DNA from 4 places in the Streptomyces sp. NPDC043996 genome. Region 4 is predicted to be linked to each of the others. Evidence: riboswitches for the same ligand, from Rfam matches in the RefSeq annotation. Region 4 holds a riboswitch; each other region holds the start of a gene.
What was found. Region 4 has a riboswitch for cobalamin ahead of metE (5-methyltetrahydropteroyltriglutamate--homocysteine S-methyltransferase). Riboswitches for the same ligand answer to the same signal wherever they lie in the genome.
Positions count from the first base shown of each region.

Region 1: another riboswitch for cobalamin. It lies ahead of AC07A4_RS29830 (ABC transporter substrate-binding protein); the one in region 4 lies ahead of metE (5-methyltetrahydropteroyltriglutamate--homocysteine S-methyltransferase).
Region 2: another riboswitch for cobalamin. It lies ahead of AC07A4_RS06220 (hypothetical protein); the one in region 4 lies ahead of metE (5-methyltetrahydropteroyltriglutamate--homocysteine S-methyltransferase).
Region 3: another riboswitch for cobalamin. It lies ahead of AC07A4_RS32975 (CoA-acylating methylmalonate-semialdehyde dehydrogenase); the one in region 4 lies ahead of metE (5-methyltetrahydropteroyltriglutamate--homocysteine S-methyltransferase).

Region 1 is NZ_JBWKEY010000013.1:23,277-30,807, reverse strand. Features, by position in the region: gene AC07A4_RS29865 (NAD(P)H-dependent flavin oxidoreductase) at 1-211, shown strand, start outside; gene AC07A4_RS29860 (arsenate reductase family protein) at 262-633, opposite strand; gene AC07A4_RS29855 (hypothetical protein) at 799-1,113, shown strand; gene AC07A4_RS29850 (DUF2252 domain-containing protein) at 1,441-2,775, shown strand; gene AC07A4_RS29845 (asparaginase) at 2,911-3,888, shown strand; gene AC07A4_RS29840 (AraC family transcriptional regulator) at 3,996-4,874, shown strand; gene AC07A4_RS29835 (VOC family protein) at 4,880-5,326, shown strand; cobalamin riboswitch at 5,350-5,534, shown strand; gene AC07A4_RS29830 (ABC transporter substrate-binding protein) at 5,595-6,653, shown strand; gene AC07A4_RS29825 (FecCD family ABC transporter permease) at 6,650-7,531, shown strand, end outside.
Region 2 is NZ_JBWKEY010000002.1:484,878-492,408, reverse strand. Features, by position in the region: gene AC07A4_RS06235 (DMT family transporter) at 1-422, shown strand, start outside; gene AC07A4_RS06230 (hypothetical protein) at 479-679, opposite strand; gene AC07A4_RS06225 (cytochrome P450) at 1,027-2,400, shown strand; gene AC07A4_RS06220 (hypothetical protein) at 2,459-2,827, opposite strand; cobalamin riboswitch at 3,002-3,223, opposite strand; adenosylcobalamin (AdoCbl) riboswitch at 3,328-3,426, shown strand; gene AC07A4_RS06215 (homocitrate synthase/isopropylmalate synthase family protein) at 4,110-5,951, shown strand; gene AC07A4_RS06210 (transketolase-like TK C-terminal-containing protein) at 6,004-7,531, shown strand, end outside.
Region 3 is NZ_JBWKEY010000015.1:76,059-83,589, forward strand. Features, by position in the region: gene AC07A4_RS32960 (amidase) at 1-852, shown strand, start outside; gene AC07A4_RS32965 (TetR/AcrR family transcriptional regulator) at 883-1,452, shown strand; gene AC07A4_RS32970 (N-acetyltransferase family protein) at 1,717-2,292, shown strand; cobalamin riboswitch at 2,385-2,565, shown strand; gene AC07A4_RS32975 (CoA-acylating methylmalonate-semialdehyde dehydrogenase) at 2,742-4,241, shown strand; gene AC07A4_RS32980 (acyl-CoA dehydrogenase family protein) at 4,250-5,401, shown strand; gene AC07A4_RS32985 (enoyl-CoA hydratase/isomerase family protein) at 5,398-6,498, shown strand; gene mmsB (3-hydroxyisobutyrate dehydrogenase) at 6,495-7,454, shown strand; gene AC07A4_RS32995 (enoyl-CoA hydratase) at 7,451-7,531, shown strand, end outside.
Region 4 is NZ_JBWKEY010000005.1:415,063-422,593, forward strand. Features, by position in the region: gene AC07A4_RS15865 (M14 family zinc carboxypeptidase) at 1-123, opposite strand, end outside; gene metE (5-methyltetrahydropteroyltriglutamate--homocysteine S-methyltransferase) at 299-2,617, opposite strand; cobalamin riboswitch at 2,789-3,012, opposite strand; gene AC07A4_RS15875 (3-hydroxybutyryl-CoA dehydrogenase) at 3,079-3,957, opposite strand; gene aceB (malate synthase A) at 3,954-5,534, opposite strand; gene aceA (isocitrate lyase) at 5,639-6,940, opposite strand; gene AC07A4_RS15890 (short-chain fatty acyl-CoA regulator family protein) at 7,326-7,531, shown strand, end outside.

The sequences.
Region 1 (7,531 bases), on a different contig from region 4:
GTACGAGGACGAACTCGCGCCCTATCCGCTCCAGTACACCCTCACCCGCCCGCTGCGCACGGCGGCCGCCGAACGCGGCAGCGCCGACTACGCCAACCTCTGGTCCGGGCAGGCGGCGGCGCTCACCCGGCGGCGCGGCGCCCGCGACTACCTCGACCACCTCGTCGCCGAGACCGGCGCGGCGCTGGGCCGTGCGGTGCCCGCCGGTTGAGGCCCCGGGCGCGCTGAGGGCGGCCCCCGCGCGCCCGGGCCGCGCGGGGGTCAGCGGCGGCCGAGCGCGTCCCGCACCGCCTCCTCCGTGCGGGCCACCACCGCGGTGCCGTCGTCCGCGGTGATCAGGGGCCGCTGGATGAGCTTGGGATGCGCGGCGAGCGCCTCGATCCAGGCCTCGCGCCCGGAGGCGTCCCGGGGCCAGCGCACGCGGTCCTTCAGGTCGAGCTCCTTGGCGGCGGCCTCCTGGGTGCGCGTGATGTCCCAGGGTTCGAGGCCGAGCCTGCCGAGCACGTCACGGATCTCGTCGGCGCTCGGCACGTCCTCCAGATAGCGGCGCACCGTGTAGTCGGCGCCCTCCGCGTCGAGCAGCGCCAGGGCGCCGCGGCACTTCGAACAGGCGGGATTGATCCAGATCTCCATGCCGCAACGCTACCCGTGAACCATCCGTCCCGTGCCCCTCAAACCCCCTCTGGCCAGCGGAGATTGCCGCTCGCTCCCGATGCTGTTGTCAGTGCCGCCCCGTAGAATGGAAGCAATGTTCGACGGAGCCCGCGAGGGTTTCCGCACCGCGACAGGAGGATGTCTGTGCCCGCTGCCGCCACCCGTTCCAGGAAGTCCACCACACCCCGCGCCGCCCGCACCCAGTGCCCGAACCAGCTGCCGTACGCGCCGCTGGAGAAGCACCCCCTGCCCCCCGGCCGCCCGCGTGAGTGGTACGTCTCGCACAACCGCCGCCTCAAGGCCATGCGCCTGGCCATCGCCCTCCTCGACGCGGGCGTGTTCGTGCCGAACCAGGCCAACAACGTCCGGATACGGACCATGGCCGAGACGGTCGGCATCCACCCGCCGTCCGACACCACGTGCCACATGGTGCGGGCCCTGATGCGCTACTCCCGCTGACGGTCCTCAAACGCCGGACGGGCTTTTTTCTCCCACCCGCCCGCCCTTACACCTGCGGCCGCTCCCGCACTCCCCGACCTAGCGGCTCGCGGCTGGGTGGGCACTTCAAGCCTGTCCGGCGCCTGCGGACAATCGCGTGAGCGCGGGGATTCAGCCCGCCCGGCGTTCGAGGGCGGGGCGCGGAGCGCCGATGCTGTTGAGTTGAGCGGGGGCCGGGGGCGGCAACCCCCGGCTCACCCGTTCGGCGTACTACACATGCGCGCCCGCGCGCACCCGCATTGGCTGCTCCTGAGGCCAGGCCGAGACCCGAGAGGGGAGTGACCGCCCATGACCACGCCGGCCGAGCGTGCGGAGCGCGGCAAGGCGGCCCGCAAGCGGGCCTCCCGGTCCTCGCACGGGGCCTGGATACCCGCGGCCGACCGGCCCGACCCGGTGGCCGTCCTGGAGCGGCAGGCGGCCGACCGCGTACAGGACCTGCTGCCGATCCGCTACGGCAGGATGGCCGCGTCCCCGTTCGCTTTCCTGCGCGGCGCGGCCGCCGTCATGGCGGGCGACCTCGCCGCCCAGTGGCACACCGGCCTGACCGTGCAGCTCTGCGGCGACGCCCACCTGCTGAACTTCGGCGTGTTCGCCTCGCCCGAGCGCCGCCTGCTTTTCGACCTCAACGACTTCGACGAGACCTACCCCGGCCCCTTCGAGTGGGACGTCAAACGGCTCGCCGCCAGCGTCGCCGTCGCCGCCCACGAGAACGGCCACGGCGAGGACCGGGCCCACGCGGCGGCCCAGGCGGCCGCCGCCGCGTACCGCACGGCCATCCGCCGCCTCGCCCGCAGGGGCGAGCTCGACGTCTGGTACGAGCGCGTCGACACCGGCGACCTGCTGCCCCTCATCAAGTCCGCGCGCCACCGCCGCCGCGCCGAGGCCCGCCTCGACCACGCCCGCCGCCGCACCAGCCTCCAGGCCCTCGCCAAGCTCACCGAACTCGCCGACGGGCGGCGCCGCATCATCCAGGACCCGCCCCTCCTTGAGCCGACCGGCGCCCCGGACATGGCGGCCCTGCGCAAGATCTTCGGCGACTACCGCTCGACGCTCACCGAGGAGCGCCGCCTGCTGCTCGACCGCTACCGCTTCGTCGACGCGGCCCGCAAGGTCGTCGGTGTGGGCAGCGTCGGCACCCGCTGCTTCATCGTGCTCCTCACCGGCCGCGACGCCGGGGACCCGCTCTTCCTCCAGATCAAGGAGGCGGTGCGCTCGGTCCTGGAGGAGCACCTGCCCACCGGGCCCTATCTGCACCCCGGCCACCGCGTCGTCGCGGGCCAGCGCCTCCTCCAGGCCGCGAGCGACATCTTCCTCGGCTGGATGACGGGGCCGCAGGGGCGCGCGTACTACTGGCGCCAACTGCGGGACATGAAGGGCTCCATGGACATCACGGACATGGACTCCGCCGAACTCCTCGCCTACGCCCGCCTCTGCGGCACCGCCCTCGCCCGCGCCCACGCCCGCTCCGGCGACCGCGTGGCCATCGCCGCCTACCTGGGCTCGGCCGACACCTTCGACCGGGCCGTGGCCACCTTCGCGCTGCGCTACGCCGCCCAGAACGAGGCGGACCACAAGGCGCTGACGCACGCGATCTCGGCGGGAGTCCTCGCGGCGGCGGAATAGGACCGGGAAGGGGGGCGCAAGCCCCGGGTTTCGGGAAGGGGCGGGCGTGGGGAGCCTCCGGCAGGACCCCACCCGCACCCAGGTTCACACCCGCACCCGCCCCCACACCCGCCCCCGCACCCGAATCGAGCCCCCATGCCCCAAGGCACGGTCAGCGTCTTCACCCTCGGCGGCACCATCTCCGCCCAGGCGGGCGGCGGCCCCACCCGCCTCACCGGAGCCCAGACCTTCGCCGACACCCCCGTACCGGACGGCGTCAAGGTGGAACTCCACGACGTCCGCCGGCTCCCGGGCTCCTCCCTGACCCTGGCCGACCTGGCAGAGCTCGCCGCGCGCGTGGACGAGGCCACGGCGGCGGGCCACGGCGTCGTGGTCGTCCAGGGCACCGACACCCTGGAGGAGACGGCGTTCCTGCTCGACGTGGCGTGCGCGCGCCGTACCCCCGTCGTCGTCACGGGCGCGATGCGCCGCCCCGACCTGCCGGGCGCCGACGGCCCCGCGAACCTCGCCGCGGCCCTCGCGGTCGCCGCCGACCCCCGCTGCCAGGGCCTCGGCGTCCTCGTGGTCCTCGCCGACGAGATCCACGCCGCCCGCCACGCCCGCAAGGCACACACCACCTCCCTCACGACGTTCGCCTCGCCGGGCGCGGGCCCCCTCGGCCGGGTCGTGGAGGGCGTCCCGCGCGTCCTGCTCCGGCCCCAGGAACCCACCGTGGAGCGCCCGTTGCGGCTGCGCGCGCCCGCCCGCGTCGCCCTGGTCACCCTCAGCATCGGGGACGGCGGGGAACTCCTCGACGCGGTGGACGACCGCTTCGACGGCCTGGTCGTGGCCGCCTTCGGCGCGGGGCACGTGCCGACGTGGCTCGTCGAACCGCTCGCCGGGCTCGCCGGGCGCATGCCCGTCGTCCTGGCGTCCCGCACCGGCGCGGGCCCGCTGCTCAGCGAGACCTACCGCGGCCCCGGCTCCGAGGCCGACCTGCTGTCCCGCGGCCTGATCCCCGCGGGGGAACTCGACGCGCCCAAGGCCCGCCTCCTGCTGTACGCGCTGCTCGCCGACGGCGCGGACCAGGCGGCCACGCGAGCGGCCTTCCACCGCCTGCGCGGCGGCGCCTGACCGGTCAGGCGAGCTGGTCCGGCGTCACCGTCAGCCGCCGCTTGGCCGCGATGGCCTCGCCGAGCTTCGCCGCGCCCCGGGGCGGGCCGCCCGGCCACAATGGGCTCATGGACGCCGACACCGCGGCCCGCGAGTTCGTCCGGGCCGCGCCCCCGCCGGAGCAGCGCGGCCTGGTCGTGTCCGCCGTGGGCTACCGCAGCCGCGGCCAGCGCCCCGCCCTGCACCGCGGCCTGCCGTCGCCGTACCTGACGCTGATCTTCTCCCTGGACGGACCGGTCGTCACCGGCGCCACCCCCGGCCAGGCCAGGGGCCCGGACGCCGTCCGCACCGACATCGTCGTCGGCGGCCTGCACCAGAGCCCGGCGTACGTGGTCCAGCCCGAGCACGAGGCGGGCATCCAGCTCGCCGTGCACCCGCTCGCGGCCCGCGCGCTCCTCGGCCTGCCCGCGGCCGAGCTCGCCGGGCAGCTCGTCACCGACGGCACGGACGTCCTCGGGCGGGTCGCCGCCGACGTACGGGAGCGGCTGTGCGAGGCGGAAGGGTGGGACGAGCGGTTCGCCCGCCTGAACGCCTACCTGGCGCGCCGCACGGCCGACGCCGGGCGCGTGGGCGCGGTCCGGCCGGAGATCGCCGAGGCCTGGGCGTGGCTGGCCCGCCACCGGGGCGCGGGCACGCTGCGGGGCCTGGCCGCGCACGTGTCCCTCAGCGAGCGGCGCCTCTCCGCCCTGTTCCGCGCTGAAACCGGCGTCACGCCCAAGCAGGCCGCCCGCCTGATGCGCTTCCAGCACGCGAAGGCGCGGGTCGTGCGCGCGGTCGTCGCGGGCGCGCCCCTGGACCTCGCCCGGGTCGCCGCCGACTGCGGCTACTACGACCACTCCCACCTGGTGCGCGACTTCCACCAGTACACGGGCGCGAGCCCGAGCGCCTGGCTGGCCGAGGAGTGCCGGAATATCCAAGCCGGGGGGCACCTCAACGGCGCAGACTGAGAGTCATGAACAGCAACGAAAGCACCCATAACGGAACGAGCGACCAGCCGCTGCGCGCCCCCGACGTCTGGCCCACCTTCCAGGCCGACGACGCCCCCGCCCTGATCGACTTCCTCGTCGGCACGGTCGGGTTCCTGCGCACCGCCGTCTACGAGGACGGCGGCCGCGTCGCCCACGCCCAGCTCGACTGGCCCGAGGGCGGCGGCGTCATGCTCGGCTCCTACGACCCCGAGGCCGCCGAGTGGTGCCTGCGGCCGGGCACGTTCGGCGCGTACGTCGTCACGGACCGCGTCGACGACCTCTACCGGCGCCTGAAGGACGCGGGCGTGAAGGTGATCCGCGAGATCGAGGACCAGCCTTACGGCAGCCGGGAGTTCGCTGTCGCCGACCCCGAGGGCAATAAGTGGTCCTTCGGCACCTACCGCGGCGAACCCCGCCCCGACCAGGGGTGACGTCCGCCCCGTCCGGGGCGGGGTGATAGCTTGCGGACGCCAGTCACGCCCGCACCCGGGCCAGGGAATCCGGTGGGAATCCGGAACTGACGCGCAGCGGTGAGGGGGACGGGCGGGGCCAGCGGCCACTGGGCGTTCCTGCGCCCGGGAAGGCGGCCCCGTCCGGACGATCCCGAGTCCGAAGACCTGCTGGCGCCGCCGTCCGCGCCCCGGGCGGCGGGGTTCGCAGACCAGGCTCCGCGCATGAGCCCTGAATCCGGGAAGACGTGTGCCCTCACCCACCGCTCGCCGCCGTACCGTCCCGCCGCGCGTACGCCGCGCCGCCCTGCTCGCCGCGACCCTCGCCCTCGTCACCGCCTGCGGCGGCCCGGCCGGGGACCGGGACGAGGGGGCCAAGGCCGACGGCTACCCCGTGACGCTCACCGCCTGCGGCGAGAAGGTCACCGTCAAGGCCCCGCCCCGGCGGGCCGTCTCCCTGGACCAGGGCTCCTCCGAGATCCTCCTCTCCCTCGGCCTCGCCGACCGCATGGCGGGCACCGGCACCTGGACCGACCCCGTCCGCCCCGACCTGAGGAAGGCGAACGCGAAGGTCGAGCGCCTCGCCGACCGCTACCCGTCCCTGGAGAAGGTCCTCTCCAAGGAACCGGACTTCGTCAGCGCCTCGTTCCTGTACACCGTCGGCAAGGGCGGCGTCGCCGACCGCGCCAAGTTCACCGGACTCGGCGTCCCCGTCTACGTCTCGCCCACCGACTGCGCGGGCAAGGACAACTCCGGCGGCGGCGACGGCAAGCGCGTCAAGACCCTCACCATGGACACCGTCTACGGCGAGATCCGCGACCTGGCCCGGATCTTCGACGTCGAGAAGCGCGGCGAGCGCCTCGTCGCGGACCTCAAGGCCCGCACCGCGAAGGCCTCCCGCACGGTCACCTCCTCCAAGGCGTCCGTCGCCTACTGGTTCTCCGACTCCAAGGCCCCCTACATCGCGGGCTGCTGCGGCGCGCCCGGCGTCATCACACGCGCCCTCGGCGTCACCAACGCCTTCGCCGACACCCGCGCCGAATGGCCCCAGATCAACTGGGAGACCGTCGCCGACCGCGACCCCGACGTCCTCGTCATCGGCGACCTCACGCGCAAGGCGCAGTCCGCCGAGAGCGCCCGCGAGAAGATCAAGTTCCTGGAGTCCCACCCGGTCACCAAGAACCTCACCGCCGTGAAGAAGAAGCGGTACGTCCTGCTCAGCGGCCAGGCCCTGAACCCGACGATCCGCACCGTCGACGGCGTCGAGCAAGTCGCTGCGGGCTTGCGGAAGTTCGGCCTGGCGCGGTGAGCACCGCCGTGCGCGCGGGCGCGCGGGGAGCGTGGCGCGCGGGCCTGCTGTGGACGGCCGGACTCGCGGCGCTGCTCCTGTCCGTGGCCGTCGCCGTCACCATCGGCCCGGCCGACATCTCCGTCCCCGACGTGTGGTCGGCGGTGGCCGCGCACCTCGGCTGGGGCGAGCCACGGCTCACCCCGCTGCGCGACGGCATCGTCTGGAACCTGCGCATGCCGCGCACGCTCCTCGCGGGCGTGTGCGGCGCGGGCCTCGCCGTGTGCGGGGCGGTCCTCCAGTCGCTCCTGCGCAACCCTCTCGCCGACCCCTTCGTCCTCGGGGTGTCGTCCGGGGCGTCCACGGGCGCCGTCGCGGTGGCCGTCCTCGGCGTCGGCGGGGGCGTCCTGACGCTGTCCACCGGCGCGTTCGTCGGCGCCCTCGGCGCCTTCGCGTTCGTCCTGCTGCTCAGCGGGGCCCTCGGCGCCACGACGGACCGCGTGGTCCTGTGCGGCGTCGCGGCGATGCAGCTCTTCTCCGCCGTCACCTCCTTCATCGTCCTGACCTCGGCCGACGCCGAGACCATGCGCGGCATCCTGTTCTGGCTGCTCGGCTCGCTCAGCGGGGCGGGCTGGACGGACGTGACGGTGTGCGCCGCCATCCTGGCCGCGGTGCTCGCGATCTGCCTCGCCCACGCCCGTACGCTCGACGCGTTCGCCTTCGGCGAGGACGCGGCGGCCTCCCTCGGCGTCCAGGTGACCCGGGTCCGCCTCGTCCTGCTGTCCGCGACGGCCCTCCTTACGGCGGCCCTGGTCAGCGCCGCCGGAGCGATCGGCTTCGTCGGCCTGACCCTGCCGCACGCGGCCCGCGCCCTCGTCGGCGCGGCCCACGCCCGCCTC
Region 2 (7,531 bases), on a different contig from region 4:
CGCACCTGACCACCGTGCAGACCGTCGTCGGCACCGCCGTGTTCGCGGTGCCCGCCGCCAGCGGTCTGCCCACGCTGGTGGAGGCCGACGCCGCTGTGTGGGCGCAGCTCGGCTATCTCGCCCTGTTCTGCAGCGTGTTCGCGTTCCTGGCGCAGACGTGGGCGGTGCAGCGCAGCTCCGCGAGCCGCGCCAGCCTGCTGCTCGGCACCGAGCCGGTGTGGGCCGCGGCGGTGGGCGTCGGCCTGGGCGGCGAGCGGTTCACGGTCCTCGCCGGCGTGGGGGCGGCGCTCATGGTCGCGGGCACGTACTGGGCCCAGGCCGTCGAACGCGCCCACCGGGGCGGGGCGCCCGGCGGCGCCAGGAAACGGAACGGCCGGACGGTACCCGTACCGTCCGGCCGTGATCCGAGCCGTGTCACCTAGTCCCGCGGTCCCGGTAGTCCCGCGGTCCCAGGCGCATCCGGCTCCAGACGCTGGTGTCAGTCCCAGGCGTAGCCGTCCCCGAACAGCAGGGTGTGCTCCAGGACGTCCTCCATCGGGTCGTCGATCTGGCCGGTGTTGAGCAGCGCCACCACGGGCGCGTTGTGCGAGTCGCGGTGTGTCTCGTCGGCGTGGGCCGTGCCGGTCGCCAGGGCGACCGGGCCACAGGACAGCGCGGCCACCAGCGCCCAGCGGGACAGATTCCTCACCCAACTGCCGTTCACAGACTGCTCCTTGACGTATCGACTGCTCGTGGAGGCGCTGGACCAGCCGGTCCGGCCCGTTCGCGGTGTCCAACCGCCGAAGCGCTCAGGAGTTACCGACGATCATACGAACGTGTCGTCTGAGCGGTCGTGTGAACCACCGGGCGGCTGTTCCCGGAGCGGGGCGCGACGGCATGTCCGCGCGCCCGCCCGCTCGCGAGTACGCCCTTACTTGTCGGACCGGCCGCCGCGACCATGGGGGCGCGCTGGACCACACCCCCGCCCGGCGAAACCCCCCACGGCAACGACAGAGCAGACACACAGCACCGCTAGGAGAGCGCTCTATGCCGTCCGCACCAGACCCGGCCGGACCGACACCCGTGGCCGCCCGGGCCCTTCCGCTCCTCGGTCACGCCCTGCCCATGTGGCGCGACCCGATCCCGTTCCTGCTGGCGCAGCACTCCGTCGCGCCGCTGGTGCGGCTGCGCCTCGGCCCCAAGTCCGTGTACCTCGTCACGCGCCCGGAGCTCGTCCGCACCGTGCTCGCCAGCGGGCAGCGCAGGTTCGACAAGGGCGGCCCGTTCGTGGACACCGCCCGCACCCTCATCGGAGAGGGGCTCAGCACCTGCTCGGCCCACGAGCACCGCTATCAGCGCCCGTTGATGAACCAGGCGTTCCGCCAGGAGCGCATCACGGGGTACGCCGCCGCCATGGCCGGGTGCGCCGCCGAGGCCGTCGCCGCCTGGCAACCCGGCCAGCACATCGACGTGTGCCGCGAGACGCGCCGCCTGGCCTGCCGCGCGCTGACCCGCACCCTGTTCTCCGACCCGGCCCAGGCCTGGCGCACCGGGCGGATCGAGGAGGCGTACACCGCCCTGATGCCCGGCATGTGGTGGCAGATGGTCGTCCCCTTCCGCCGCGTGCACCGCCTGCCCCTGCCCGTCAACCGGGAGTTCGGGCGGGCCAGGGCCCGGGTGCGCGAGCTGATCGCGGAGATGGTCGCGGCCTACCGGGAGCGCGGAGCCGGTCTCGGCGACGGGCTCTCCGTCATCATGTCGGCGCGCGACGAGAGCGGCCGGGCCTTCACCGACGACGAGGTGTGCGACCAGATCGCGGCCCTCATGAACGGCGGCATCCCCGCCACCGCCGACCTGCTGGCGTGGACGCTCCGCGTCCTCGCGGAGAACGGCGACCTGGAGCGGGAACTGCACCACGAGGTCGACTCCCAGCTGACCGGGCGCCCGCCCGCCTACGACGACATCCCGGGCCTGCCGCTGCTGGCCCGGGTCCTCACGGAGACGCTGCGGCTCTATCCGACGGTGTCGGTCCTCAGCCGCAGGGTCACCGAGGCCGTCACGCTCGGCGGCACCCGCCTTACCCCGGGGGACGAGGTGATGTTCAGCCCGTACTGCCTGCACCGCGACGCCCGCGTGTTCCCCGACCCCGGCCGGTTCGACGCCGATCGCTGGCTGCCCGGCAAGGCGGGCCCGGAGCAGCGCGAGGCGTTCATGCCCTTCGGCGTGGGCGTCCGCCGGTGCATCGGTGAGACGTACGGCATGACCGAGGCGATGCTCGCCGCCGCGGCGGTTCTCTCCCAGGTGTCCCTCGCCCGGATCCCGGACGCCCCCGCCGCGAAGCCGCTGCTGCGCATGACGCTCTCACCCGCCCCCCTGACCCTGAGGGTCGAGCCGCGCCGCCGCGTGGCCGCGCGGCACTGACCCCGGCGGTGCCGCTCGACGGGCCCCGAGCGGCACCGCGCCCCCGAGGCGGTGTCCCTCACGCCGCCGGGGTACGTCCCGGACCGCCCCGTGTCCGCGGACCGCGCTCCGCCCCGGTGAGGGCGCGGACCTGGTGCGCGCGCCGCCGTATCTCGGTGACCAGGGCCAGGCCGGTGGGTGCGGGTCCTGACGCCGGGGGGAGCTCCCGCGACCCCGGCGGGGCGTCGTCGTCGAGCGCCGCGACCAGGGTGTCCAGGAACTCGCTCATGTCGACGAGCGTGTCCCGCAGCATCCGCATCCTCGCGGTCTGGCTGCCGAGTTGTCTGCGCGTGGCGAGCAGACTCTCGAACTCCTGCACGGGCACGGCGACCATGGACGTGCCGTCCACGACGACCCGCCGCGGATTGTTCCGCACCGATGGGCCCACGGAGATCTCCTTCGCGAGATGAGTCCCTGAGGTCCCGGCGACGGGACGGGGGCGCGAAGGGGTGACGGAGCGGACGGCAGTGATACGACCGGGCGCGGCATCCCGCGCGGTCGTCCGTTCGCTCTGTACGCCGACCCGCCCTCGAGGTCACCGGGATGTCCGCGCGCGAAGGGGTCCGCGCGCGGGCAGTTGGCAGGTCTTCGGACTCGCGGGCACGCCCTCCTGACGGAGGACTCCTACTGGCCGTCGCTTCCCAGGCCCCGTTCGTCGGGCCCAGTGCGTGTGACGGCGGTCGTTCCCGCTCACCGCTGCGGGGCAGTCCCGGATTCCCACCGGGTTCCCTCTTGCGACGCTCCCGCCTGGCGGACGGGGCGAACCAGCTGCTCGCAGCAGCCTACGCGGTGTCGCTCGGGAGGGAACAGGACCGCCCGGGGAACAGTGGGTGGGGGTCGATAGGGGGTGACTGGCGCGGGGGCGACTGCTAGACATGTGGGGCCAACACCCGCGGCACGGGGAAGCCGGTGAGAATCCGGCACGGTCCCGCCACTGTGACCGGAGGAGCCCCGGCTCCTTCGGAAGTCAGATCGCCGTCCGCGGGTACCACGACGAAGCCCACGAGGATGGCGCCGACACGTCGCGGGAGTCTCTTGCATGCCTGTCCGCCGCTGCTCCACCCTGAGCGGAACCGGAGCCATTCGCACCGTTCGTTCACGATCCGCGAACGTGGTGGCCCTGCCCTGACGCGCACGGAAAGCACCGATCCGGGCCTCTCGTGCCCCCTGCCAGGGTGCGCCTGACCTTCCCGTCCCGCGTCCGCGCGTAATGACGGACCAGTCAGCGCCGCGGCACCCCGCGTCTCGCCCGGTGACAAGGCACAGCGTCGTGCCGCCACTTGCGCGTGGCCGACTCCGGGGAACCCCGGACCCCGTCGTACCCGAAGACTGACCGAACAGCTCCCTTCGCTGGAGACGTCGCTGCCGCGGCCCACCATGGCCGTGCCCGCGCCGATCCTCCACGGGACCTCGCCCCGCCCGACCGGTGGGGCCGAGCCGGCCCGGATGCGACCTCGGCCGGGTCACGGCCGCCCGACCCGACGTCCCCGAGCGGCTGACCCCTGCCCTCCGGACGTCGCCTCCCGGACCGCCCGAGCCGGTACCGCCCCGCGCCCCGGCGGCCCGACACCGCCCCCTCCGCGCGCGTGACCGGCTCCGCGGCGGACCGCCCCACCAGGACATCCGACCCAGGACGTCCGACAACGACAACCGCTCAGGAAGGACGCCCGGTGGCTCACACGCGCACCGCACCGGCCGGGACCCCGCTCGGCGACAGCTTCCACCTCTACGACACCACCCTGCGCGACGGCGCGCAGCGCGAGGGGATCTCCTACTCCGTCACCGACAAACTCGCCTCGGCCCGCCTCCTCGACTCCCTCGGAGTCGGATTCATCGAGGGCGGCTGGCCCGGGGCCCTGCCCAAGGACACCGCCTTCTTCCAGCGCGCGGCCTCCGAACTCGACCTGAGACACGCGGCCCTGGTCGCCTTCGGCAGCACCCGCAAGCCGGGACGGCGGGCGGAACGGGATCCGCAGGTGCGCGCCCTGCTGGAGTCCGGCGCCCCCGTGATCACCCTGGTCGCCAAGACCGACCGGCGGCACATCGAGCGCGCGCTGCGCACGGACGTCGCGGAGAACCGCGCCATGGTCGCGGACACGGTCCGCTTCCTGGTCGCCGAGGGGCGCCGGGTGTTCCTCGACGGCGAGCACTTCTTCGACGGGTACGCCGACGACCCCGACACCGCGCTGCGGGTCCTGGACGCGGCCATGGAAGCGGGCGCCGACGTCGCCGTGCTCTGCGACACCAACGGCGGCCGACTGCCCGGCCGCCTCGCCGACGTCGTCGCCGAGGTGATCGAGCGCACCGGGTTCCGGATCGGCATCCACTGCCAGGACGACACCGGCTGCGCCGTGGCCAACACGATCGCGGCCGTCGAGGCCGGAGCCACCCACGTCCAGTGCACGGCCAACGGCTACGGCGAACGCGCGGGCAACGCCGACCTGTTCGCGGTCATCGGCAACCTCACCACCAAACTCGACCTGCCGGTGCTTCCGCCCACGCGGCTCACCGAACTCGCGGGGACCGCCCAGGCCCTGGCGGAGACCGCCCACGTGGCCCCCGACCGGCACCAGCCCTATGTGGGCGCCGCGGCCTTCGCGCACAAGGCGGGCCTGCACGCCAGCGCGATGAAGGTCGACCCCAGTCTCTACCAGCACATCGACCCGGACGTCGTCGGCAACACCTCCCGCATCCTCGTCACGGAGATGGCAGGGCGCGCCAGCCTGGAGCTGAAGTGCCTTCAACTCGGGTTCGACATCAAGGACTTCGAGTCCACGGACTTCGAGTTCAAGGGCGCGGACGCCAAGGGCACCGAGGCATTCTCCCGCGTCGTCGCCCGCGTCAAGGAACTGGAGGCCGGTGGCTGGTCCTTCGAGTCGGCCGACGCCTCGCTCGCGCTGCTCCTGCACGAGGAACTCGCGGGCACGGCGACACGCCCCGTGGACCCGGCCACCCGCCCCGCCGGCACGGCCAGCGGCCACCGCGCGCCACGGCTGCCCGGCGGCTTCACACCCCTGACGTACCAGGTCGTCGAGCGCCACACCGCGGACGGCACCGTGGTCTGCGAGGCGAGCGTGCGGCTGCGCGCGGACCACCTCGCGGACGCCTCAGGAACCTCAGAAGCCTCAGAAGTCTCAGGAACGGGACCGCTGGGCGCCGGAGCGTTCGCCACCGAAGGCGCCGGGGACGTCATCGCGACGTCCGGGGGCGAGGGCCCGGTCCGGGCCCTGGACGCGGCGCTGCGCCGGGCCCTGGTGCCGCGGCTGCCGTGGGTCGCGGAGACCGCCCTCGTCGACTCCAGCGTGCGCGTCCTCGACAGCGCCCCCGGCGCGCCCGCGCTGACCCGCGTGCTCGTCGTCTCCCGTGACGCGGAACGCGAGTGGACCACCGTCGGCGTGCACGCCAGCGTGGCCGTGGCCGCCATGCTCGCGCTCGGCGACGCCCTCGCCTACAAGCCCCTGGGCGACACGCTCATCCGCGCCGGGACGCGGGCGCCCGTCCCCACGAGATGAACCGCCCGAAGGGCCGAAGGACCATGCGGAACCAGACCGAAGAGGTTGGACGATGAAGAGCACCACGAACAGCGCGCCACGGACCGACCCCGAGTTCGAGGTCCTGGCCGAGATCGAGGACCGTGTGCTGTGGCTCTCGACGGCGATCGTCGACCACGCGAACCGGGTGCGCCCGAACCCGACGGGCCTGAAGGTCGGGGGCCACCAGGCCTCGTCCGCGTCCATGGTGTCGATCATGACGTCCCTGTGGTTCAGGCACCTGCGGCCCGAGGACCGGGTGTCGGTCAAGCCCCACGCGTCCCCGGTGCTGCACGCCATCAACCACCTCCTGGGCTTCCTCGACGCCTCGTACCTGCCGCGGCTGCGGGAGTTCGGGGGCCTGCAGAGCTACCCGAGCAGGACCAAGGACCCCGATCCGGTGGACTACTCGACGGGGTCGGTCGGCATCGGGGCCACCGCCCCGCTCTGGGGCGCGCTCGCGCGCCGCTACACCGCGGCCGCGGGGAGCGATCCGGGCACCGGACGCCAGTACTCGCTCCTCGGCGACGCGGAGCTGGACGAGGGCGCGATCTGGGAAGCGGTCCTCGACCCCTTGGTGGCGGAGCTCGGGGAGGTCGTCTGGGTCGTCGACATGAACCGGCAGTCGCTGGACCGGGTCGTGCCGGGCATCGCCGCCGAGAGGCTGCGCGGCATGTTCTCCGCCGCGGGGTGGCAGGTCATGACGCTGAAGTACGGACACCTGCTGGAGGAGCTCTTCGCCCGGCCCGGCGGCGACGCCCTGCGCCGGCGCGTCGACGAGATGGCCAACCCGGAATACCAGCGGCTGCTGCGCTGCGAAGGCCCCGAACTGCGCCGTCGGCTGCCCGGCACGGGACCCGAAGCGCCCCGCGTCGCCGCACTCGTCGCCGACGTCGACGACGACACCCTCGTCGAGGCCCTGGCCCATCTCGGTGGCCACGACGCGCACGCCCTCGACGCCGCCTTCGCCGCGATCGACGACACCCGGCCGACCGTCATCTTCGCGTACACGGTCAAGGGACACCGCCTCGCGACGAAGGGACATCCGCAGAACCACTCGGCGCTCCTGACCGAGCGTCAGCTGCGCGACCTGGCCGCCCGCGTCGGCGCGGACGCGGACGACCCGTGGCGCGCCCTGCCCGCCACCGGCGAGGCGCACCGGCTGTGCGAGAAGACGGCCGAGCTGCTGCGCCGCCCTGCCGTCCACCACAGCGCGCCCCCCGAACTGCCCGCGGACTTCGGCCGTACCCCGAAGGGAACGACCACCACGCAAGCCGTCCTCGGCCGCGTCCTGCTCGACCTGACCCGCCAGGCCCCCGATGCGGCCCGCCGGATCGTGACCGTCAGCCCGGACGTCAGCTCCACGACCAACCTCGGGGGCTGGGTGAACAAGGTGGGCGTCTGGTCGCCGCGCGAGCGCAGGGACTGGTTCGCCGACGACGCGGAGACGATCCTGCACTGGAACGAGAAGCCGACCGGCCAGCACATCGAACTGGGCATCGCCGAGACCAACCTGGTGGGCCTGCTGTCCGAACTCGGCGCGACCTGGAGCCGGTGGGGCG
Region 3 (7,531 bases), on a different contig from region 4:
GTCCCCACGGACGGGGTGACCTCCCTGTCCTGGTCCCTGGACCACGTCGGCCCGCTCACGCGCACGGCCGATGACGCCGCCCTCGTCCTCTCCGCCCTCACCGGAGGCAGCCCCGAACGCCCCCTGCCCGAGGGCGATCTGGGCGATCTGACGGGCCTTCGGGTCGGCGTCCCGGTGAACTACTACTTCGACCAGGTCGCCGACGACGTCGCGGCCGCCGTGCGCGCCGCCATAGACCGACTCCGCGACCTCGGGGCCCGGCTCGTCGACGTCCGCATCCCCATGACGCGCTACGTCCAGGCGGTCCAGTGGGGCCTGATGGTCCCCGAGGCCACCGCCAACCACGAGCGGACCCTGCGCGCGACGCCCGAACTGTACGGGGACGACGTGCGCGTCCTGCTGGAGGCCGGGGAGCTGATGGGCGCGGGCGACCACCTGCGGGCCCAGCGCGCCCGGACCCTGATGCGCCGCGAGTGGGCACGGCTCCTGACGGACACCGCCGTCGACGTCGTCGCCGCGCCCGCCGTGCCCGTGACCGCCGCTCCCCGGGACCAGGCGGCGGTGACCTGGCCCGACGGCACGGTCGAGACCGTCCCCGACGCGTACGTACGGCTGTCCGCCCCCGCCAACATCACCGGCCTACCGTCCCTGACCGTCCCGGTGGGGCGCGACGGCGCGGGCCTGCCCATCGGCATGCAGCTCATCGGGCGCCCCCTGGGGGAGTGGACGGTGCTGCGGGCCGGTCGGGCGTACGAGCGGACCCGGCCGGACGCGGGTGCGCTCGCCCCGGACCCGGACCCGGACCCGGCCGCCGCCGGTGCCACCCTTCCACGGGCCGCCCCGACCCCGTAGAAGCTAGGAATTTGCGTTAAGGTGTCCGGTATGAGTCCCAGGCCCATGGCCCGACCCGGCGGGCGCAGCGCCCGGGTGCAGGCGTCCGTGCACACGGCGGTGCGCGAACTGGAGGCGGAGCAGGGCCGCGCGGCCCTGACCGTGCCGCTGGTCGCGGCCAGGGCCGGGGTCACGCCGTCGACGATCTACCGCCGCTGGGGCGACCTCCAGGAGCTCCTGTCGGACGTGGCGGTCGAGCGGCTGCGGCCCGAGGCGCCGCCGCCGGACCACGGCGGCCTGCGCGCCGACCTCACCGCGTGGTCCGAGCACTTCCTGGAGGAGATGTCGTCCGCGCCGGGCCGGGCCTTCCTGCGCGACGCCCTCCTCGGCGACCCGGACGGCGGCAACGCGGGCCGCTGCTCCGACTACTCCGCCGAGCAGATCGACCTCGTCCTGGCCCGTGCCGCCGAGCGCGGCGAGGGCCCGCTGCCGGACCGCGAGGCCGTCATGGACCACGTCGTCGCCCCGCTCCTGTTCCGCGTCCTGTTCCGGCCCGAAGGGCTGACCCCGGCCTACGCGCGCGAACTCGCCGAGGCCGTCCTGGCCGGGCACGGGCGCTGACGCCCCCCGGGCCGGGCGCCCACCGCGCACCCGGCTGGACCCGCACCCGGCCGAACCCGCACCTCAGGCACCCGGCCGCCCGCCGCTTCCACGACCACGTACCCCTCGCGCGGGCGGACCTTCCCACCCTCTTATTGCACAAGGTTTGCAACTACACTGACCCAGCAATAAGGCGTCGGCGGGAGTGGGGTGGGCAGTGATGAGCACAGTCAGGGGCGGCGCAGGCGTGCCGCGTCCGGCCGGGACCGGCGCGAGGGCCGCCTGATGGCCGCCCCCGTCGTGCGCCGACTGCCCGGCCCCGCGCTGCTCGCCCACCGCGACGGCGTCCGCGCGGTCTACGCCGCCGCGTTCGCCGAGCCGCCCTGGAACGAGGACCCCGCCGAGGCCGACGTCTACGTGGAGCGTCTCGTCCACGACGTGGACCGGCCCGGATTCACGGGCGCGGTGGCGCTCGACGGCGAGCGGGTACTCGGCTTCGCCACCGCCTGGACCTCCGCGACGCCCCTGCCCGGCACCCGTTCCTACCCGCACGTCACCGCAGCGCTCGGCGCCGAGCGCACCGCCGCGTGGCTGTGCGGCGGCCTGGAGGTCGACGAACTCGCCGTCGCTCCCGACGCGCACGGGCGGGGCCTTGGCCGGGCGCTCCTCGACGCGGTCACCCGCGACGCCCCCGACGGCCGCAGCTGGCTGCTCACCTCCACGAAGGCCGAGGCCACCGTCCGCTTCTACGAGCGACTGGGCTGGCGGCAGGCCACCCACCCCGCGCCGAACGGCTTCGCCACCGCCGTCTTCCTCGGCCCGCACCACCCCGGGCGCACTGCCACCGTCACGCCCCTATAGCCATCCGGCCTCATCTGCCCCCGTCCCGGGTGCCGGACAGGGGTGGCGCAGGGGTTGGCCGCTGTGGACTTACTAGGACGTCCAAGTATATCTTCGTGTCGAAGGCCCGCGGTGCAGGGAAGCCGGTGTGAATCCGGCGCGGTCCCGCCACTGTGACCGGGGAGTGCGTTCCCACAAAGGCTCGAACGCCACTGACGGAGAAGTCCGTTGGGAAGGCGAGGGGACGCGCGCTGATCCGGGAGTCAGGATACCGGCCGCGGGATGTTTTCCGTGTTGTCCACGAGGATGGAGCAGACACGCATGGCCCCGGTGCGCACCCGCGACCCTGGAGAACCGGTCCTGCGAGCGGTGACCCCCGCTGCCTGAAAGCTGTTCGGCGTGCCCCGACGCGGCACGCGGCCCAGCCCTGCCATCCCCGGACCCCACCTGACGAAAGAAGCAGGCTCCCCATGGTCCGTGAACTGACCCATCTCATCGGCGGCGAGCACACCCCGGGAACCTCGGGAACGCACGCCGACGTGTACGACCCCAACACCGGTGACGTGCAGGCGCGCGTACCGCTCGCCAGCCGCGCGGACACCGAGGCGGCGATCGCCGACGCCGTCGAGGCGCAGCACGCGTGGGGCGAGTGGAACCCGCAGCGCCGCGCCCGCGTGCTGCTGCGGTTCCTCCAGCTCGTGGAGGGCGAACGCGACGCCCTCGCCCGGCTGTTGTCGTCCGAGCACGGCAAGACCGTCGCCGACGCACACGGCGACCTCCAGCGCGGCCTGGAGGTCGTGGAGTTCGCCGCGGGCATCCCGCACCTCCTCAAGGGCGAGTTCACCGACAACGCCGGCACCGGCATCGACGTGCACTCCCTGCGCCGCCCCCTCGGCGTCGTCGCCGGGATCACGCCCTTCAACTTCCCCGCGATGATCCCCCTGTGGAAGGCCGCACCCGCCCTCGCCTGCGGCAACGCCTTCATCCTCAAGCCCTCGGAGCGCGCCCCCTCCGTCCCGCTGCGCCTCGCCGAGCTGTTCCTCGAAGCGGGCCTGCCGCCCGGCGTCCTGAACGTCGTCAACGGCGGCAAGGAGTCCGTCGACACGCTCCTGGAGGACCCGCGCGTCAAGGCGCTCGGCTTCGTCGGCTCCACCCCCATCGCCGCGCACGTCTACGCCACCGCCGCCGCCCACGGCAAGCGCGCCCAGTGCTTCGGCGGCGCCAAGAACCACATGATCGTGATGCCGGACGCCGACCTCGACCAGGCCGTGGACGCGCTGATCGGCGCGGGCTACGGCTCCGCGGGCGAGCGCTGCATGGCCATCTCCGTGGCCGTCCCGGTCGGCGAGGCCACCGCCGACGCCCTCGTCGCCCGCCTCAAGGAGCGCGTCGGCGCCCTGCGGATCGGCCGCTCGGACGACCCCGAGGCCGACTTCGGGCCGCTCGTCGGCCCCGACGCCGTCGACCGCGTCCGCTCCTACGTCGACCTCGGCGTGAAGGAGGGCGCCGAACTCGTCGTCGACGGCCGCGGCTTCACCCTGCCCGGCCACGAGGGCGGCTTCTTCGCGGGCGCCTCGCTCTTCGACCGCGTCACCCCGGACATGCGGATCTACCAGGAGGAGATCTTCGGCCCGGTCCTGTCCGTGGTCCGCGCCGCCGACTACGAAGAGGCGCTGCGGCTGCCCACCGAGCACCCCTACGGCAACGGCGTCGCCCTGTTCACCCGCGACGGCGACACGGCCCGCGACTTCACCCGCCGCGTCGACACCGGCATGGTCGGCGTCAACGTCCCCATCCCGGTCCCCGTCGCGTACCACACCTTCGGCGGCTGGAAGCGCTCCGGATTCGGCGACCTGAACCAGCACGGCCCCGACGCCATCCGCTTCTACACCCGCACCAAGACCGTCACCTCGCGCTGGCCCTCCGGGACCAAGGAAGGCGCCAGCTTCACGATCCCGACGATGGGATGAGCGGACCCATGACGACCACCACCCTGCTCACCGAGGACCAGCTCGCGCTCGTCGAGACCACCCTCGACTTCGCCGAGGAACACCTCGCCCCCCACGCCCTCGCCTGGGACCAGGACAAGCACTTCCCCGTCGACGTGCTGCGCAAGGCGGCCGGGCTCGGCCTCGGCGGCGTCTACGTCCGCGAGGACGCGGGCGGCTCAGGCCTGACCCGCGCCGACGGCGTCCTTGTCTTCGAGGCGCTCGCCTCCGGCTGCCCGTCCGTCGCGGGCTACCTGTCCATCCACAACATGGTCGCCTGGATGATCGACCACTACGGCGACGAGGCCCAGCGCGCCCGCTGGCTCACCTCGCTCACCACCATGGACCTGCTCGCCAGCTACTGCCTCACCGAACCGGGGGCGGGCTCGGACGCCGCCGCGCTGAGCACCCGCGCCGAGCGCGACGGCGACGGCTACGTCCTCACCGGCGTCAAGCAGTTCATCTCCGGCGCGGGCGCCTCCCACCTGTACGTGGTGATGGCCCGCACCGGCGGCGAAGGCCCCGACGGGGTGTCCGCGTTCGTCGTCGAACGCGACGACCCCGGCCTGTCCTTCGGCGCCAACGAGAAGAAGATGGGCTGGAACGCCCAGCCGACCCGCCAGGTCATCCTCGACGGCGTGCGCGTGTCCGCCGACCGGCTGCTCGGCGGCGAGGGCAACGGCTTCCGCATCGCCATGAACGCCCTGAACGGCGGCCGCCTCGGCATCGCCGCCTGCTCCCTCGGCGGCGCCCGCAGCGCCCTCGACCGCAGCCTGACCCACCTCGCGGACCGGGAGGCCTTCGGGGCGCCGCTGCTCGAAGCCCAGGCGCTCCGGTTCGAGCTCGCCGACATGGCGACCGAACTCGCCGCCGCCCGCGCCCTGGTCCGCCAGGCCGCCGACGCCCTCGACCAGGGCGACAAGCAGGCGCCCCAGCTGTGCGCCATGGCCAAGCGGTTCGCCACCGACACCGGCCACTCCGTCGCCGACCGCGCCCTGCAACTCCACGGCGGCTACGGCTACCTGACCGAGTACGGCATCGAGAAGCTGGTCCGCGACCTGCGGGTCCACCGCATCCTGGAAGGAACGAACGAGATCATGCGCCTCATCGTGGCCCGCGGCCTGACGGGAGCCGTGCGATGACCGCCGCCCGACAGGGCGCCGCCCCGCCGCCCGCCGCCGACGAGGTGCTCACCCGCACCGAGGGCCGCGCCGCGTACGTCGTCCTGAACCGGCCGCGCGCCCTGAACGCCCTGACCCACGCGATGGTGCGCGACGTCGACGCGGCCCTGACCGCCTGGGAGAACGACCCGGCCGTCCAGGTGGTCGTGGTCACCGGCGCGGGGGAGCGCGGCCTGTGCGCGGGCGGCGACATCCGCGCGATCCACGAGGACGCCCGCACCGGAGGGAGCGCGTCCGCCGCGTTCTGGCGCGACGAGTACCGGCTCAACGCCCGCATCGCGCGCTACCCCAAGCCGTACGTGGCCGTGATGGACGGCATCGTCATGGGCGGCGGCGTCGGGATCTCGGCCCACGGCGGCGTCCGCGTCGTCACCGAGCGGTCCCGGATCGCCATGCCGGAGACGGGCATCGGCTTCGCCCCGGACGTGGGCGGCACCTATCTCCTCGCCCTCGCGCCCGGCGAACTCGGCACCCATCTGGCCCTCACGGGCGAGCCGGTGGGCGCCCGCGACGCGCTCCTGTGCGGCCTGGCCGACCACTTCGTGCCGTCGCACCTGCTGCCCCGCCTCGTCGCGGACCTCGCCGCCGACCCCGTGCACGACGTCCTCGCCCGGCACGTCGCCGAACCGCCGCCCGGAGTGCTCGACGAGCGGCGCGAGTGGATCGACGCCTGCTACCGCGCGGACACCGTCGAGGAGATCGTCCAGCGGCTCCAGGACCACGGCGCGCCCGCCGCGAAGGAGGCCGCCGAGACCCTGCTCGGCAAGTCGCCCACCGCCCTGAAGGTCACCCTCGCCGCGCTGCGCCGGGCCCGGCGGCTCGGCCCCCTGGAGCGCGTCCTGGAGCAGGAGTACCGCGTCTCGTGCGCGGCCCTGGCCTCCGCCGACCTCGTCGAGGGCATCCGCGCCCAGGTCATCGACAAGGACCGCGCCCCGCGCTGGTCCCCCGCCACGCTCGCCGACGTCACCGACGACGACGTGGCCCGCTACTTCCAGCCGCTCGGCGAGGGCGAACTGCGCCTCGCCGGGCACGACACCGCAACGGAGGTGCCCTGGTGAGCACCGTCATCGCGTTCGTGGGCCTCGGCCACATGGGCGGGCCCATGGCCGCGGGCCTCGTCAAGGCGGGCCACCGCGTGCTCGGCCACGACCTCGTGCCCGAGGCGCTCGACGCGGCCGTCGCGGCGGGCGTCGAGGCCGCGCCTTCGGCCGTGGCGGCCGCCGAGCACGCCGACGTCGTCGTCACGATGCTGCCCGCGGGCCGCCACGTCCTCGCGCTCTACCGCGACGAGGGCCTGCTGGCGGCGGCCCGGCCCGGGACGCTGTTCGTGGACTGCTCCACGATCGACGTCGCCGACGCGCGCGCCGCCCACCAGGCCGTCGTCGCCGCTGGGCACCAGGCCGTGGACGCGCCGGTCTCCGGCGGCGTCATGGGCGCGGAGGCGGGCACGCTCACCTTCATGGTCGGCGGCACCAAGCACGCCTTCGCGCGCGCCGAGCCGCTGCTCGCCGTCATGGGCAGCAGGGCCGTCCACTGCGGCGCGGAGGGCGCCGGACAGGCGGCGAAGATCTGCAACAACATGATCCTCGGCATCTCCATGATCGCCGTCAGTGAGGCCTTCGTCCTCGGCGAGAGCCTCGGCCTGTCCCACCAGGCGCTGTACGACGTGGCGTCCACGGCGTCGGGCCAGTGCTGGGCGCTCACCACCAACTGCCCGGTGCCGGGCCCGGTCCCCGCCTCGCCCGCCAACCGCGACTACCGGCCCGGCTTCGCCGCGCCCCTGATGGCCAAGGACCTCAGCCTCGCCGCCAACGCGGCGCGCCTGGGCGGCGTCGACGCCGAACTGGGGCTGCGGGCCGCCGCGTTGTACGCGGCCTTCGCCGAAGGGGCGGGCGGCGGCGAGGACTTCTCCGGGATCGTGCGCGCGATCAGGGAGCGGTCGGACACGGGCCCGGCGACCGCCGCGGCCGAGCACGGACACGGACACGGGCACGGACAGGAGCAAGGGCGATGACGGACACGCACGAGGCGGCGGGCGAGGCGCCGTACGAGACCATCCGCGTCGAGCGCAAGGGCCGTGTCGCCCTGCTG
Region 4 (7,531 bases):
CGGCCGGGCGAAACAGGCCCGGGCGAAGGACCGTTCGGCCCGCAGCACGTCCGGCGGGGCCGCGCGGGCGGCGCCCCCGGAGTCCACGGCGAGCAGGGACGCCACGACCGCGCCCGCGCTCACGAGTAGGCAGACCCCGGCGGCTCTGCCGCGCGGGCCCCTCGGCCTCCGGCCCTCGCGCACGCGACCCCCGCCTCCTCCCCGCTCCCCCTCACGCGCTCACCTCGTGGCCGCGCCGGGTGAGTCGTGTGTAGCACGGCGGGCGGAGACGGGAAACGGGGCGATCGGCCACCTGCGGTCAGGGGGCCGACAGCTCCCCGCGCACCGCACGGGCGGCGGCGACCAGGTTCTCCAGGGAGGTGCGGGTCTCCGGCCAGCCGCGGGTCTTCAGGCCGCAGTCGGGGTTGACCCACAGGCGTTCGGCGGGGATCGCCTCCAGGCCGGTGCGCAGGAGCGCCGCCGCCTCCTGGGCGCTGGGGACGCGGGGGGAGTGGATGTCGTACACGCCGGGCCCCGCCTCCCTCGGATAGCCGTGGGCGGCGAGTTCACGGGCGACCTGCATGTGGGAGCGGGCCGCCTCCAGGCTGATGACGTCGGCGTCGAGGTCGTCGATGGCGGCCACGATGTCGCCGAACTCGGCGTAGCACATGTGCGTGTGGATCTGGGTGTCCGGGCGCACCCCGCTGGTGGTGAGCCGGAACGCCTCCGTGGCCCAGGCCAGATAGCCCTCGTGGTCGGCGGCGCGCAGCGGCAGCGTCTCGCGCAGGGCGGGCTCGTCGACCTGGATGACGGAGGTGCCCGCGGCCTCCAGGTCGCCGACCTCGTCGCGCAGGGCGAGCGCGACCTGGCGGGCGGTGTCGCCGAGCGGCTGGTCGTCGCGGACGAACGACCAGGCGAGCATGGTGACGGGGCCGGTCAGCATGCCCTTGACCGGGCGGCTCGTGAGCGACTGGGCGTACGTGGTCCAGCGCACCGTCATCGGCACGGGGCGTGAGATGTCGCCCGCGAGGACCGGCGGGCGCACATAGCGCGTGCCGTACGACTGGACCCAGCCGTGCTGCGTGGCCAGATACCCCGTCAGCTGCTCGGCGAAGTACTGGACCATGTCGTTGCGTTCGGGCTCGCCGTGCACCAGGACGTCGATGCCGGTCTTCTCCTGGAAGGCGACGACCTCCTGGATCTCGGCCTTGATGCGCTCCTCGTAGCCGAGGGTGTCGATGCGGCCCGCGCGCAGGTCGGCGCGGGCGGCCCGCAGGTCGCCCGTCTGCGGGAAGGAGCCGATGGTGGTGGTGGGGAGCAGCGGCAGGCCGAGGTGGGCGCGCTGGGCCGCGGCCCGCTCGGCGTACGGCTGGGAGCGGCGCCCGTCGGCGTCGGTGACGGCGGCGGCGCGGGCGCGTACGGCCGGGTCGTGGGTGAGCGCGGACCCGGCGCGCGACGCCAGGTCGGCGCGGTTGGCGGCGAGTTCGGCGGTGATGGCGCCGGTGCCCTGCGACAGGCCCTTGGCGAGGGTGACGATCTCGGTGGTCTTCTGCCGGGCGAAGGCCAGCCAGCGCAGGATCTGCGGGTCGATGTCGCGCTCGGCCGCGGCGTCCAGGGGGACGTGCAGGAGCGAGCAGGAGGCCGACACGTCGACCCGCTCGGCGAGGCCCAGGAGGGTGCCCAGGGTCGCCAGGGACTTCTCCAGGTCGTTGATCCAGATGTTGCGGCCGTTGACGACCCCGGCGACCAGGCGCTTGCCGGGCAGCCCGCCGACGGCGGCGAGCGCGTCGAGGTTCGCGGTGGCGGACTCGGTGAAGTCCAGGGCCAGGCCCTCGACCGGGGCCTTCGCCAGGACGGGCAGGGCCTCGCCGAGGCGGCCGAAGTAGGAGGCGGCGAGCAGCTTCGGCCGGTCGGTGAGGGCGCCGAGGTCGCGGTAGGCGCGGGCGGCGGCGTTGAGTTCGGCCGGGGTGCGGTCCTGGACCAGGGCGGGCTCGTCGAGCTGCGCCCACGCGGCGCCCGCCGCGCGCAGGTCGGCGAGGACCTCGGCGTACACCGGGAGCAGCCGGTCCAGGAGCGTCAGCGGCTCGAAGTCGGCGGCGACGCCGGGCGCGGGCTTGGCGAGCAGCAGATACGTGACGGGGCCGACCAGGACCGGGCGGGCGTCGAGGCCGAGCGCGAGCGCCTCCTTCAGCTCGGCCACCTGCTTCACGGAGTTCGCGGTGAAGACGGTGTCGGGGCCCAGTTCGGGGACGAGGTAGTGGTAGTTGGTGTCGAACCACTTGGTCATCTCCAGCGGGGCGACGTCCTGGGTGCCGCGCGCCATGGCGAAGTAGCCGTCCAGGGCGTCGGCGGCGACGGCGTCGCGGTGGCGCGCGGGAATGGCGCCGACCATGACGGTGGTGTCCAGGACGTGGTCGTAGTACGAGAAGTCGCCGGTGGGGACCTCGTGGATGCCCGCCTCCGCGAGCTGGCGCCAGTGGGTGCTGCGCAGTTCGGCGGCGGTGGCGTGGAGGGCGTCGGCGGTGCCGCGGCCCTTCCAGTAGCCCTCGATGGCCTTCTTCAGCTGCCGGTCCTTGCCCTGGCGGGGGTAGCCGTACACGGTGGCCCGTGCTGCCGCGGCTGCGGGCTTGCTGGTCACGGAGATCTCCTTCGCGAGATGAGTCCCTGAGGTCCCGGCGACGGGACGGGGGCGCGAAGGGTGACGGAGCGGACGGAGGGATACGACCTGGCGCGATATCCGCGCGGTCGTCCGTTCGCTCTGTACGCCGACCCGCCCTCGAGGTCACCGGGATGTCCGCGCGCGAAGGGGTCCGCGCACGGGCAGTTGGCAGGTCTTCGGACTCGCGGGCACGCCCTTCCTTGACGGAGGACTCCTACTGGCCGTCGCTTCCCAGGCCCCGTTCGTCGGGCCCAGTGCGTGTGACGGCGGTCGTTCCCGCTCACCGCTGCGGGGCAGTCCCGGATTCCCACCGGGTTCCCTCTTGCGACGCTCCCGCCTGGCGGACGGGGCGAACCAGCTGCGTGGGTCAGCTTAGGCGGGAACGCGCCGCCGTGGGGACGCGCTGTCCATGATGCGGACAGCGCGGGCCCTGGGCCGCCTCAGCCCCGCTGGCGCCGGTCGTAGACGTGGAAGCCGCGCCCGGACTTCTGGCCAAGGAGGCCCGCCTCGACCATGCGCTGGAGCAGCGGCGGCGGCGCGTACAGCGGTTCCTTGAACTCCTCGTACAGCGAGTTCGCGATGGCCGCGACGGTGTCGAGGCCGATCAGGTCCGCGAGGCGCAGCGGGCCCATGGGGTGGGCGCAGCCGAGCTCCATGCCGTGGTCCACGTCGGCCGCGGTGGCGAAGCCGGACTCGGTCATCCGGATCGCCGCCAGGAGGTACGGGATGAGGAGCGCGTTCACGATGAACCCGGCCCGGTCGCGGGAGTGCACGACGGTCTTGCCGAGCGTCGCCGTGGCGAAGTGCCGTACGCGGTCCGTGGTCCGCGCCGAGGTGTGCAGCGAGGTGACGACCTCCACCAGCGGCAGCACCGGCACGGGGTTGAAGAAGTGCAGGCCCACCACGCGGTCGGCGCGCTGGGTCGCCATGCCGAGCCGCATGACCGGGATCGAGGAGGTGTTGGTGGCGAGGATCGCCTCGGGGTCCTCGACGACCTTGTCCAGGGCGGCGAACACCTCGGTCTTGGCGTCGGGGTTCTCGACGATGGCCTCGATGACGAGCTGCCGGTCGGCCAGGTCGTCGAGCTGCCCGGTGAAGGTGAGCCGCTCCAGGGCGGCCTCGGCCTCGCGGGGCGTCGACTTGCCGTGCCGTACGGCCTTGTCGAGGGAGGCGGCGACGCGTGCGCGGGCGCCGTGCGCGGCGGTGGCATCCGCCTCGCACACGAGCGTGTCGAGCCCCGCCCGCGCGCACACCTCGGCGATGCCCGCGCCCATCTGGCCGCCGCCGACGACTCCGACGCGCTGGATGGCGGCGCTCATGACCGGGGCTCCGTGGTGCGCACGAGGTGGCGGCTGTAGGCGTCGGGCGTGAAGAACCGGGGGAGTTCGGCGGCGAGGGCGCAGCGCTCGAAGAGGCCGCGGACCTCGGCCAGGGGAGCGAAGGGGAACGCGGCCACCAGCGCGTCGAGTTCCTCGTCGAGGACCCGCAGCACCTCCTCCCGTGCGACGGCCCCGTGGCGCAGCCACTGCCAGATCTGCACCCGTGCGATCTCGGCGGTCGAGGCGTCCTGCGTCACCCCGTCCACGACGACGGTGCCTTGTCCGCGCAGCCAGGCGGCGAAGTAGCGCACCGCGACCAAGACGTTGACGCGCACGCCCTCGGGCGTCGGCGGCCCGCTGACGCGCCGCACGGCCAGGAGTCGCGCGGGCGTCACGTCCACGTCGCCGCGGGCCCGGTCCAGCTGGTGCGGCGCGTCGCCGAGCACGCCGTCGAACGCCTCCCGGCACGCGGGGACGAGCGCCGCGTTGGCGACCCAGGAGCCGTCGAAGCCGTCCTCGGCCTCGCGCTCCTTGTCCAGGCGCACCGCGGCGAGCGCGGCCGCGGCGGCTTCCGGCTCCCCGTCCGGGACCTGGGCGGCCATGGCGCCGATGGCGTGCGCGCCGCGCCGGTGGCAGGTGCTGACCATGAGGTCGGTGTACGCGTGCAGGAACGGGGCGGTCATGGTGATCCTGGCGCGGTCGGGGAGCAGGAAGTCCGTGCGGTGCCCGAAGGTCTTGATGACGCTGAAGAGGTAGTCCCAGCGGCCCGCGGTCAGCCCGGCGGCGTGCTCGCGGAGTTCGTAGAGGATCTCCTCCATCTCGAAGGCCGCCGTGACCGTCTCGATGAGCGCGGTCGCCCGGATCGTGCCCCGCGGGATGCCGAGGAGCTCCTGCGCCAGGACGAACACGTCGTTCCACAGGCGGGCCTCGTAGCGGTTCTCCAGCTTGGGCAGGCTGAAGTACGGGCCGTGCCCGGCGTCGAGCTGCCGCTGGGCGCAGTGGAAGAAGTACAGGCCGAAGTCGACGAGCGCGGCGGGCACGGCGCTCCCCTCGTACTCCAGGTGCTCCTCGTCGAGGTGCCAGCCGCGCGGCCGGACCGTGATCGTGGCCGGGGGCCTGTGCTCCGCGCCCACGGGAGTCGGGTGGCCGATGCGCCGCTCGACGGCGTCAAGGAGCACGACCTGCCCGTCGATCACGTTCGCCCAGGTCGGCGCCGTGGCGTCCTCGAAGTCCGCCACCCACACCCGCGCGCCGGAGGCGAGGGCGGCCGCCGCCGCGCGGCGCTCGGGCGGCCCCGCGATCTCCACCCGCCGGTCGAGGAGCCCGGGGCCCGGCGGGGCGACGCGCCAGTGGGGGTCCTCGCGCACCCGGCGCGTCACCGCCGGGAAGTCGAGCGGGGACCCGGCGGCGAGCCGGATCGCCTGGCGGCCGCGCTCCTTGAACAGGTCCCGGCGGCGCTCGCGGAAGGCCGAGGCGAGCGCGCCGACGAAGTCGAGGGCGGCGGGGGTGAGGATCTCGTCGTGGCGGTCGCCGGGGGCGGCGAGGACGCGGACGCGGTGCGTGAGGAGCTGCGGCATCGGATCTCCTGGCGGGCGGGCGGGCGGGGTGGCGGTCGGCGGGCGACGGGGCTAGGGCCCCAGGGGTCCTAGCGGTCCAGGGGGTCCCAGGGGTCCCAGGGGGCCTAGTGGAACTGCTCCTCCTCGGTGGACCCGGCGAGGGCCGTGGTGGAGGAGGCCGGGTTGACGGCCGTGGAGACCAGGTCGAAGTAGCCGGTGCCGACCTCGCGCTGGTGCCTGACCGCGGTGAAGCCGTGGGCCTGCGCGGCGAACTCCCGCTCCTGGAGGTCGACGTAGGCGGTCATGCCGTGCTCGGCGTAGCCGCGGGCCAGGTCGAACATGCCGTGGTTGAGGGAGTGGAAGCCCGCCAGGGTGATGAACTGGAAGCGGTACCCCATCGCGCCGAGCTCCCGCTGGAACTTGGCGATCTGGTCGTCGTCGAGCGCCGCCTTCCAGTTGAAGGACGGCGAGCAGTTGTAGGCCAGCATCCGGTCGGGGAAGCGGGCGTGGATCGCCTCGGCGAACTCCCGGGCCTGCGCCAGGTCCGGCGTGCCCGTCTCCATCCAGAGCAGGTCGGCGTACGGGGCGTAGGCGAGGCCGCGGGCGATGGCGGGGGCCATGCCCTGGCGCACCCGGTAGAAGCCCTCCGCGGTGCGCTCGCCGGTCACGAACTCCGCGTCGCGCTCGTCGACGTCGCTGGTGAGCAGGTTCGCGGCGAGCGCGTCGGTGCGGGCCACGACGAGGGTCGGCACGTCGGCGATGTCGGCGGCGAGGCGGGCCGCGTTGAGGGTGCGGATGTGCTGGGAGGTCGGCACGAGGACCTTGCCGCCGAGGTGGCCGCACTTCTTCTCCGAGGCGAGCTGGTCCTCGTAGTGGATGCCCGCCGCGCCCGCGGCGATCATCGCCTTGGTCAGCTCGAAGGTGTTGAGGGGACCGCCGAACCCGGCCTCAGCGTCGGCGACGATCGGCGCCAGCCAGTCCCTGGTGTCGTCGGCGCCCTCGGCGGTGGCGATCTGGTCGGCCCGCAGCAGCGCGTTGTTGATGCGGCGCACCACCTGGGGAACGGAGTTGGCGGGGTACAGGCTCTGGTCGGGGTAGGTGTGCCCGGCGAGGTTGGCGTCGGCGGCGACCTGCCAGCCGGACAGGTAGACGGCCTGGAGCCCGGCCTTGACCTGCTGCACGGCCTGGCCCCCTGTCAGCGCGCCGAGCGCGTGCACGTAGTCGCTCTCGTGCAGCTGCCGCCACAGGCGCTCCGCGCCGCGGCGGGCCAGGGTGTGCTCCTCGCGGACGCTGCCGGAGAGCCGCAGCACGTCCTCGGCGCTGTAGGTGCGCTCGATGCCCTGCCAGCGGGGGTCCGTGGCCCAGCGGCGCGCGAGGTCGGCGGCTGTCTGCGGCTGCGTCTGGTGCTGTGTCTGCTTCTGTGTCATGGGGTGCACGTCTCCTTGCGGGGCTGCGAAGTGAGTGACGCCCGCCGCATGTCGGCGGGAGGGTGGCACTACGTGTCCTAGTGGGGCTGGAAGTGAAGCCGCGGCCCAGCGGCCCGCCGTGCGGCCGAGCTGAGCAACGCTGCCGACGCGGGGCCGACCGTCGCCGGGATCTCCGACGTCAGGGCCTGAGTCGTGCCCCGGATCCGGTGGGCTCCCGCCCGGAGGACCGGTGGGCCGCACAGGAACTCTGGCACTGGCACTGAGTGCCAACAACCATGGCTTCATGCCAACTTCTGTGAATCTTCCGGCCCCGGACTGCCAAGGTTGCCAAGCCTCGTGACACCCCCCGCTCCCGTAGGGTGAGGGCCTTCGGAGGGGGAGGGGCATGGCCAAGACGTACGCGGGGGCGCGACTGCGCAGGCTGCGCGAGGAACGCGGCCTGAGCCAGGCCGCGCTGGCCCGGGCGCTCGCCATCTCGCCGAGCTATCTGAACCAGATGGAGCACGACTCGCGCCCTCTCACGGTCCCGGTGCTCCTGCGTCTGACCGAGGTCTTCGGCGTCGACCCGGGGTTCTTCTCCGAGCGGGACAC